Regions from separate parts of the Marinobacter sp. DSM 26671 genome, predicted to be linked through region 2. Evidence: predicted binding sites of a transcription regulator. Region 2 holds the regulator's gene; the other holds the start of a gene.

Region 1 (4,171 bases), on a different contig from region 2:
ACAGTTCGATGTATACCTCAACCCAAGTAAAACTAGCAAAGCTCACTACCCTTACCTTGTCGATATTCAAAGCAGCCTGCTGAGCGAACTGGCAACTCGTATCGTCATTCCTTTGGGGAAACGCTCCGCATTCGGTGGCGAAGCCATGCAAGGACTCACCCCAGAAATCAGCTTTGCAGACCAGGAGCTTCTCCTGTTGACCCCGCAAATTTCCTCTGTTTCTGAAAAGCATCTCAACAATCCGATTGGTTCTCTATCACATTTCAGAGATCAGATTGTTGGAGCCCTAGACATGGCTATCACTGGCATTTAGCAGCTAATTACACGAACGCGTTCGTATATCACCCGTTTATCAAACTCCTAAAACTGTTTTTGGAGTGCAAAGCACAGTTGACGAAGGCTTCTAACTCTCCCAGTTACTGGCTGGAATTCGCTTAACGTGGATGTGGCTGATAAGCCGGATGATGAGCTCTTCCCTGCCGAGCTTCAGGGTCAGGGGGTTATCGGTGCGGTTTTCAACCATTCGTCTGGTGGTCTCCGGTCCGGAAGGAGCACGGCGGAAACCGGGTTCCGCCGTGATTGGGATTATTGCATGTCGTTGAAAGCAGCGTCGGTTCTCGCTGCCAGGATGAAGTCGTTCTTGTGCAGGCCGCCGATTTCGTGGCTCCACCAGCTCACTGCAACTTTGCCATATTCCAGAACAACCACCGGGTGATGGTCTTCTTCTTCGGCAAGTTCGCCAATCTTGTTGGTGAACTCCAGGGCCTTCAGAAAGTTTTTAAGTTTGTAGACCTTATGAAGCTGTCCTTCCCCGTCAATTTCCAGAATTTCCCAGTCTGGGACCTCTTTATGCAGCTGCTGCTTTTCTTCCTCGGTCGCCTTGCTTGCGTTCGGGCTGCAAGCTTCACAGCTGTGTGCTTTCAGGTCACTCATTTCAACCTCCATGGTTGATGGCTGTATTACAAGCGTGGGTCGTGCCCTTCGCTTTATCAACCCTTCTCTTGAAATCCGGCGGCTTTCCGAATACTGTATATTTAAACAGTATTTTGAGAGTTTTCATCATGAGCGAGCTTCTGAACACGCTGATGCAGGATGCCCGTGTCTGGCAGGGGCACCGCCACACCCAGACCACACAGCCTGCGCAATCAACCGGTTACCAGGTGCTGGATAACCAGCTCGGAGGCCTGGGCTGGCCCCGGGGTGCCTTGAGCGAATGCCTGCTGGATGCACCGGGTATTGGTGAGCTGCATTTGCTTCTGCCGCTGATGCAACGGGTGTGCGAAGAGGGCAAAAGCGTGTTCTGGCTGAACCCGCCGCATACGCCCTATGCCCCTGCCCTGGCCCGGGAAGGCGTCAACCTGGACCAGGTGGTGCTGATCCATACCGATGATGAGGGCGACTTTTTGTGGACACTGGAGAACTGCCTGCGCTCACCAGTAACAGGCCTGGTAATGGCCTGGCCGGGCAAGCTGGCCTCACGGGAAGTCCGTCGCCTGCAACTGGCCGCCGAAGCCGGGAGCAATGTGTGTGTGCTGTTCCGGGAACGACGTTACGCCGGGCAGAATTCTCCGGCTGCCCTGCGGCTGGAGCTGGAACCGGGGGAGCAGCAGGATCTCAAGGTGAATGTGCTCAAGCGCCGGGGTAGCTGGCCCGGGCAGCGCTGTTCACTGGCCATGGCCCAGCGGGCCGATCTCTCCTTCCGTGAAACCACCCGGGTTGTCCGGGGCCCCTGGTCGGGTTCAACCGGGTAATAACGCTCCATGCTCTGGCTGTATCTGCATTTCCCGCACCTGGTGCTGGACCATATTCGGCGCACCCGTGAAGATGAGGGCGCCCTGGTGGTGGTTGAAGGCTCTGGCCAGAAGGTGATCCAGGCCTGCCCGGACGCCAGGAGCCAGGGTATTCGTAGCGGCATGCGCCTGAAAACCGCCATCAGCCTGGCTCCGGATCTGGGCATGGTGCGGGCCGATGAAACCCAGGAAGCCAGGATTCTGGAAGATCAGGCCCGCTGGCTGTACCGCTATGCGGCCCATATTGTGTTGGTGCCGCCCGATGGTCTGCTGGCCGAAATTGGCAGCCTTCAAAAACTGTATGGCGGGCTGCCCGCCGTTTGGCAAACCGTGGAACAGGGGCTGAATGAGCGCCAGCTGAATGCCTGGATCGGTATTGGCTATACCCCTCTGTCGGCCCGGCTGATTGCCCGCGCCGGCAAGGGGGAATGCACGGCAGACAAAGGCCACATTCTTCGAAGCCTGAGCCAGATGCCCCTGTTGGCAGCTGAATTCAACGAGAAAGCCTGTACCCGTTTGCAGCGCCTGGGGCTGAACACGTTGGGGGAGGTGTTTGATTTACCGCCCGGCGAACTGGCACGGCGTCTGTCTCCGGAGTTACTGGCTTACATCCAGAAAATCCAGGGCACCCGGCCAGATCCCCGCACGCCCTGGCAGCCGCCCCACTCGTTCCGGCAACAGGCGGATTTTGTGCAGGAAATAGAACACACCCAGGGGCTGCTGTTTCCGCTCCAGCGCATGCTTGTCGAACTGGAAGAGGATCTGTGCTGGCGCCAGCAGGATACCGACAGCCTGCGGCTGGTTCTGAAGCACCGGCATGCGGAACCAACCCGGCTGCAGATTCGCACATCCGGGCCGGAGCACCGGGCCGATCATTTCTTGAACCTGGTTCGTCTGCGGTTGGAGCAACATTCCCTGAGCGCCCCGGTTATCTCCATGGTTTTGCTGGTGAAGCGTTTCCTGTCACGGGAAGCACCCTCCGGGCAGGATCTGCTGGGTGAAACCCAGGATCTGAATGAAGCCTGGCATACCCTGATCAGCCGGCTGCAGGCGCGCCTGGGCGATCAGGCTCTCAGGCAGCTCTCGCCCCAGGCGGATCATCGTCCCGAACGGGCCTGGTCGGCCTCGGAAGTTCTGCGTAAAACCGGAACGCCGCCAGTACCGGCAGCAGAACTGCCCAGGCGGCCGCTCTGGTTATTGAAAGGCCCGCAACCGCTGACCGAGGCGCCCGTTACCTGGTTTTCCGGGCCTGAGCGCATCAGCGGTGGCTGGTGGGATGGCCAGCGCGTGCACCGGGATTATTACATTGCCCAGTTGAGCAGCGGCCAGTTGGCCTGGGTCTTCCGGGATGCCCGGGAAGGCTGGTTTGTGCATGGGTGGTTTGGCTGATGTCCGGGCAGCAGTATGCAGAGCTGTTTTGCTTCAGCAATTTCACCTTCCTCACCGGGGCCTCTCATCCCCACGAACTGGCTGAGCGAGCGCATGAGCTGGGCTACACCGCCCTGGCCATCACCGATGCCTGCTCCGTTGCCGGCATTCCCCGGGCCTGGGCGGCGCTGGCAGAAAGTCCTGTAAAACTCATTACCGGCAGCTGGTTTGAGTTGTCGGATGCCCCCACCGGCGCCGCTTCTCCTCGCTTTATCCTTCTGGCCCGCACGCGCAAAGGCTATGGCCAGCTTTGCCAGTTGATCACTACCGGCCGCCGGCGGGCTGAGAAAGGCCATTACCAGCTGTATTACCGGGACATTGAAACCCACACCCTGGATGACTGCCTGTGTCTGTGGCTGCCCCCATCGCCTACCGAAGCGGATTCCGATCAGGCGCTGGCCTGCGGCGAGTGGCTGGCCCGACTGTTTGACCCCCGGATCTGGATTGCCGCGGCCCGCACCCTGGAATCCGGCGAGGAGCAGCGGCTGGCACGGATACACTGGCTGGCCGATCAGCTGCGCATTCCCGTGGCTGCCGTGGGCGAGGTGCACATGCACAGCCGGGAGCGCCAGCCGCTGCAGGATGTACTGACAGCCCTGCGCAATCACACCAATCTGGAGAATGCCGGCCACTGCCTGTTCCAGAATGGCGAGCGATACCTGCGCCCCCTGCCCGTTCTGCAACGGCTGTTTCCGGAAGCCTGGCTGCATGAAACCCTGACCATTGCCAACCAGTGCACCTTCGAGCCCGGCAGCCTGCGCTATGAATACCCGCCAGACCTGGTGCCGGAGGACGAGACTCCGGCCGGCTACCTGAAACGGCTGACCCGCGAAGGCGAGCGCCGGCGTTACCCGGATGGCACACCACTGCAGGTTCAGAGCCTGATCCGCAAGGAGCTGGGCCTGATCTCGGAGATGAACTACGAGCATTACTTCCTCACCATCCACGATATT
Region 2 (4,171 bases):
CAGGTACTTGCGAACGGTATTGCGGGACAACCCCAGTTCCTGACTGATGGCGCGGATCGACAGCCCTTTGCCGTTATCGTGCAGTGCCTTGATCTTGTGTATCACAACCCACTCCTTCACTGACATGCCCCCGGCCATGGATAAAAGCGGGGGACAGTAGCTGGTTCTGTGGCCTGACGGCCACCCGGGGGTGGGTCAAAATTAATGGCCAGTAGTGGGTCATTTTAATTGGCCACTAACAGAACCGGAATCGTACCGCCACGCAAGACGCGGCGACCGCACCTGGTCAAGCGTTTCATGCACCAGCGTGATGGTGCCGGCCAGTGACGACGGTGAGACAGTGTCCGTCTTCAGGTAAAAAATCTTGTTATCGATTTCCGCCAGCTCCGCGCCCCTCTGGCTGTATGCGAAGAAGTAGTCGTAATCATTGACCACCGGGTTGTAGGAGCCATCCCTCTGGGGCGTTGCAGAGGCACTACGCAGGGAAATTTCTTCGCCCCGATAGCGAAGGATATGGTTCCAGATAACCTCCAGACCATTTTTTGGAATCGGGAAGGGACTGGTCATGATGGTGTCGCGAACGCCGTTACCGTTGTCCAGCAACTGAGCTGTCAGCGCGTTCTCACGAAATTTGTCGTAGACGTGGTCGGGAAACGCGGCAGTCCGTCGGGTCTGGTAAACCGGCATGAAGAAGTCAGGCCCATAATTCTCCAGCATGGCAATGTGGCCGTCTGAAAGCTTGTCCCTGTATAGCTCCAGATTGTTGGAGGTAATAACGAAAAGAGCCTCATCTTCGGGAAACGGGTTAATTTCCACTTGCCCCTCACGCCAGCCGTCCGGCGGCGTGGCCAAACCTCCGGTCCATTCGGGTATGCTGCCTGAGCGGTTGCCCGCCTTTTCGGCTCCGACCGGGGTCAATTCACCACCCAGCCGCTCGGCCTCGGCGGCCGTGACCTTGGACAGGGCCTGTCCGGAAAACCCGAGAAAAACCAGTGCGACACCTGCAACGAGTTGGCTTCGCATCCCTTACACCTCCAGAAATTCATGCTGTTGGGTCGCCGCCACGAGCAGAACTCGCACAGCCGGGCGCCTTTTTGCCAAATTCAAACGGTCGTTTCAAGTGAATGTTTGTGTTTTATTGTGAAACCTCACCGCACAGAGAATGGAAGAAATTTGATAGCGAAAATGATATAGTGACGAATTAATTTTTCGGGGTTACACCCGCGCTGGGGGATTGAAGGTATTCCATGGCCTCGCAATGGCACTCACTGGTTTCTCAAAAGCTCTTTCTCGCCCGCACGCTGCTTCAGCCACTCGACCGGCCCACAGACGAGGCTCAGGAACAACGTCCCAACGAGGCGGAACAGGCGCTGCGCCGGGAGGCCGCTATTCAGGGGGCGATCGAGCTGCTTCTGCGGTCTCGAAAACTGTTGCTGGTCATGGTTGCGAGGCTATACCAGAGAAAATCAGAGGAGCCTTCAACCCTTGATGAGCTGGTCGCTCTTATCGGGCCAGAACCGAGTGAAGTTGGCCGCCTGAAGGAGCTGGAACAGCGATCCGGGAGTTGGTGGAACCATCTGGAGCAACTCGAGCGCGCCCAAAGCAGACCCCCGGCGACCAAAAAAACCGTGAGCGAGGAAAACATCATTGCGGTATCGGCCGATTCCGGCCCGGATCGATCGTCGGCTGCTTTGATGAAAACGCTGACCGCCGTCAAACATTTTGCCGACGATCTGGAAGAGCAGCACAGCGAGTGGTAAGCCACTCCCAGCTCCGGTTATTCAAATCGTATTAACTTGAAGGTTTATTGAATGTCACCATCGTTTTTTGAAATCGTGCAATTGACCAATGGCGATTACGCTCTGCGCCGCATTGATGATGACAGTGCGCCACTGGTAAAAATCTCTTTTTCGGAAGAAGCCCGGGAAATGATGGAAGATCGGGATATGTCGGTTGCCAAAGCCATGATTGCAGCTGGCATTGAGGCTGTAGGCAATGTTGCCCACGATATCGACTGGGAAGATGACGAACTGGACGCCTCAGACGCCCAGCCCTCCTACACTTTGCATTGATCGGTTAACGCTGCCTGAGAACGACGCCGTGGCTATTGCCCTCGGCCGAGGCTCTTTGCAGGGATTCGAAGGCAACTCGCCCCAGTTTACGGGTCCACATGACCACAGCGTGACAGGTGCCGGCACTGAGGGCTCGCTCTGCCAGGTCCTGGGCAGGATAGTCCGGTGTTGAACGCAGCACCAGCAATTCGCCGGCGACAATCCCGTGCATTTTTTGCCACTTGCTAACCAGCGCCTGGGGCGGGTCGATCCAGGCCAGCCAGCGCTTCTCTTGATTCAGCTGGGTCAGCATTGGCAACAGCAGCTGGAAATTTTCTACCTGGCCTTCCGGCAGAATGATCTCCGTCACATTGCCACAGACTTTGGGTTCGGTGGTTTCCGGAGCGCGTCGGGCGCGAATGACGGAACGTCGCTCGCGGGCGGCGGTTGCCGACACTGAACAGGACAGAGCATTGGGGTTGTAGGCCAGATTCTGATTAAAGCTCATTTGTTCCATAATTCACCCGTTATTCAAACTATCTGAGGCTATCCGAACCGCTCAGTGCAGGTCAGAGCGGCGGATAACACCAACACCCAGACCCTCGATGAACAGCTCCTGTTCGGTCAGGTCCACTTCGATCGGTGCGAATTCTTCGTTTTCGGCAATCAGGTAGACTTTCGAGCCTTCCTTGCGGAAACGCTTTACCGTGACCTCATCGCCAACCCGGGCAACAACCACCTGGCCGTTGTGAACATCCTGGGTACTGTGAACTGCCAGCAGGTCGCCATCGAGAATACCGATGTCTTTCATGCTCATGCCCCGGACCCGCAGAAGATAATCTGCAGACGGCGAAAAGAATTCTGGCTGCAGTGTGCAGTGGTCCTCGATGTGCTCCTGAGCAAGGATCGGACTACCGGCAGCGACCTGACCAATGACCGGGAGGCCCAGATCCTCTTCCGCCTCAGGCAGACGGATGCCGCGGCTCGCTCCCGGCACCATCTCGATGGCACCTTTCCTTGCCAATGCCCGGAGATGTTCTTCCGCGGCGTTGGCCGAACGGAAGCCCAGTTCTGCTGCGATTTCAGCACGGGTTGGCGGATAGCCGGTCTCGTCGACGTATCGGCGAATAATATCCAGTACCTGGGACTGCCTTGCTGTCAGCTTCATCAAGCTACTCCGCTATATCGGGATCGGGCCGCTGCAAACATCAGCCTCTCGTAAGAGTGGCTCCGGTGGCCCTGTTTTTTTATACAGTAAACTGACTATATACAGTGTTTTATCCAGTGTAAAGTCGGCTCCCTGATTTTCTTGCATCCGCTTAATAATGAGGATCAACAGCGGTGTGATATGGTTAGGGCAATATTCCTCACGAACCAGGGAGCACCATGACTCAAGTCAGTGCCTGCAGGATGCCTGAAATCCTAGAGACGAACGAAGGGAAGGAACGCCGGGTTGGCGTCGAGATCGAACTGTCTGGTCTGGGCTACGATGAGCTGGTTACATTGGCGGCGAAGATGCTGGAGGGCACACCTGAGCTCAAGTCACGCTATGTGACAACCTTGCAGACAGCTCTTGGCGACTTCACGGTTGAGCTTGATTCCGATCCGATCAAGGATCTTGATCTGGCGGATGAGCGCCTCCCCGAGTCCATTCGTGAACTCGGTGGACAGGCGATGGATGTGATCGACGCCGCGGCCGAACGCGTGGTACCCCTTGAGATCATAAGCCCACCCCTGAAGTTTTCCAGCGTCGAGGTGATTGAAACGCTCGTCGACAAGCTCAGGAACGCCGGGGCACTGGGCAGCCGGGACGCCATCTATTTTGCGTTTGGCCTGCAGCTTAATCCCGAGTTGCCCGACCTCAGCCCGGAGACCCTGGTTCGTTACTTCCAGGCGTTCGCGGCCCTGTATGAATGGCTCAAGCACCGGCATCAACTGGACGTCAGCCGCAAATTCACTACGTACATCGAACCCTGGCACGGCCGCTACACCGAGCTCCTGATGGAGGATAACTATCAACCAAACCTCGGGGAGCTCATGGAGGATTACCTGGAGTTCAATCCTACCCGCAATCGCGCGCTTGACCTGCTTCCACTGTTTGCCCACCTGGACAAGGAACG

Evidence for each region. The regulator LexA, encoded in region 2, represses DNA repair genes until DNA is damaged. The targets are predictions, from matches to a motif close to CTGTNTNNNNANACAG.
Region 1: imuA (translesion DNA synthesis-associated protein ImuA) is a predicted target of LexA. The motif match lies at 1,027-1,042, and genes of this name have one in related genera.

Annotation. Positions count from the first base shown of each region.
Region 1 is NZ_FONF01000008.1:126,381-130,551, forward strand. It holds gene BM035_RS11035 (CcdB family protein) at 1-313, shown strand, start outside; gene BM035_RS11040 (4a-hydroxytetrahydrobiopterin dehydratase) at 586-933, opposite strand; gene imuA (translesion DNA synthesis-associated protein ImuA) at 1,062-1,751, shown strand; gene BM035_RS11050 (Y-family DNA polymerase) at 1,761-3,179, shown strand; gene BM035_RS11055 (error-prone DNA polymerase) at 3,179-4,171, shown strand, end outside.
Region 2 is NZ_FONF01000005.1:87-4,257, forward strand. It holds partial or broken gene BM035_RS22885 (helix-turn-helix domain-containing protein) at 1-105, opposite strand, end outside; gene BM035_RS06795 (DUF1329 domain-containing protein) at 220-1,023, opposite strand; gene BM035_RS06800 (DUF6586 family protein) at 1,248-1,760, shown strand; gene BM035_RS06805 (hypothetical protein) at 1,812-2,072, shown strand; gene BM035_RS06810 (cell division inhibitor SulA) at 2,077-2,568, opposite strand; gene lexA (transcriptional repressor LexA) at 2,611-3,222, opposite strand; gene BM035_RS06820 (amidoligase family protein) at 3,438-4,171, shown strand, end outside.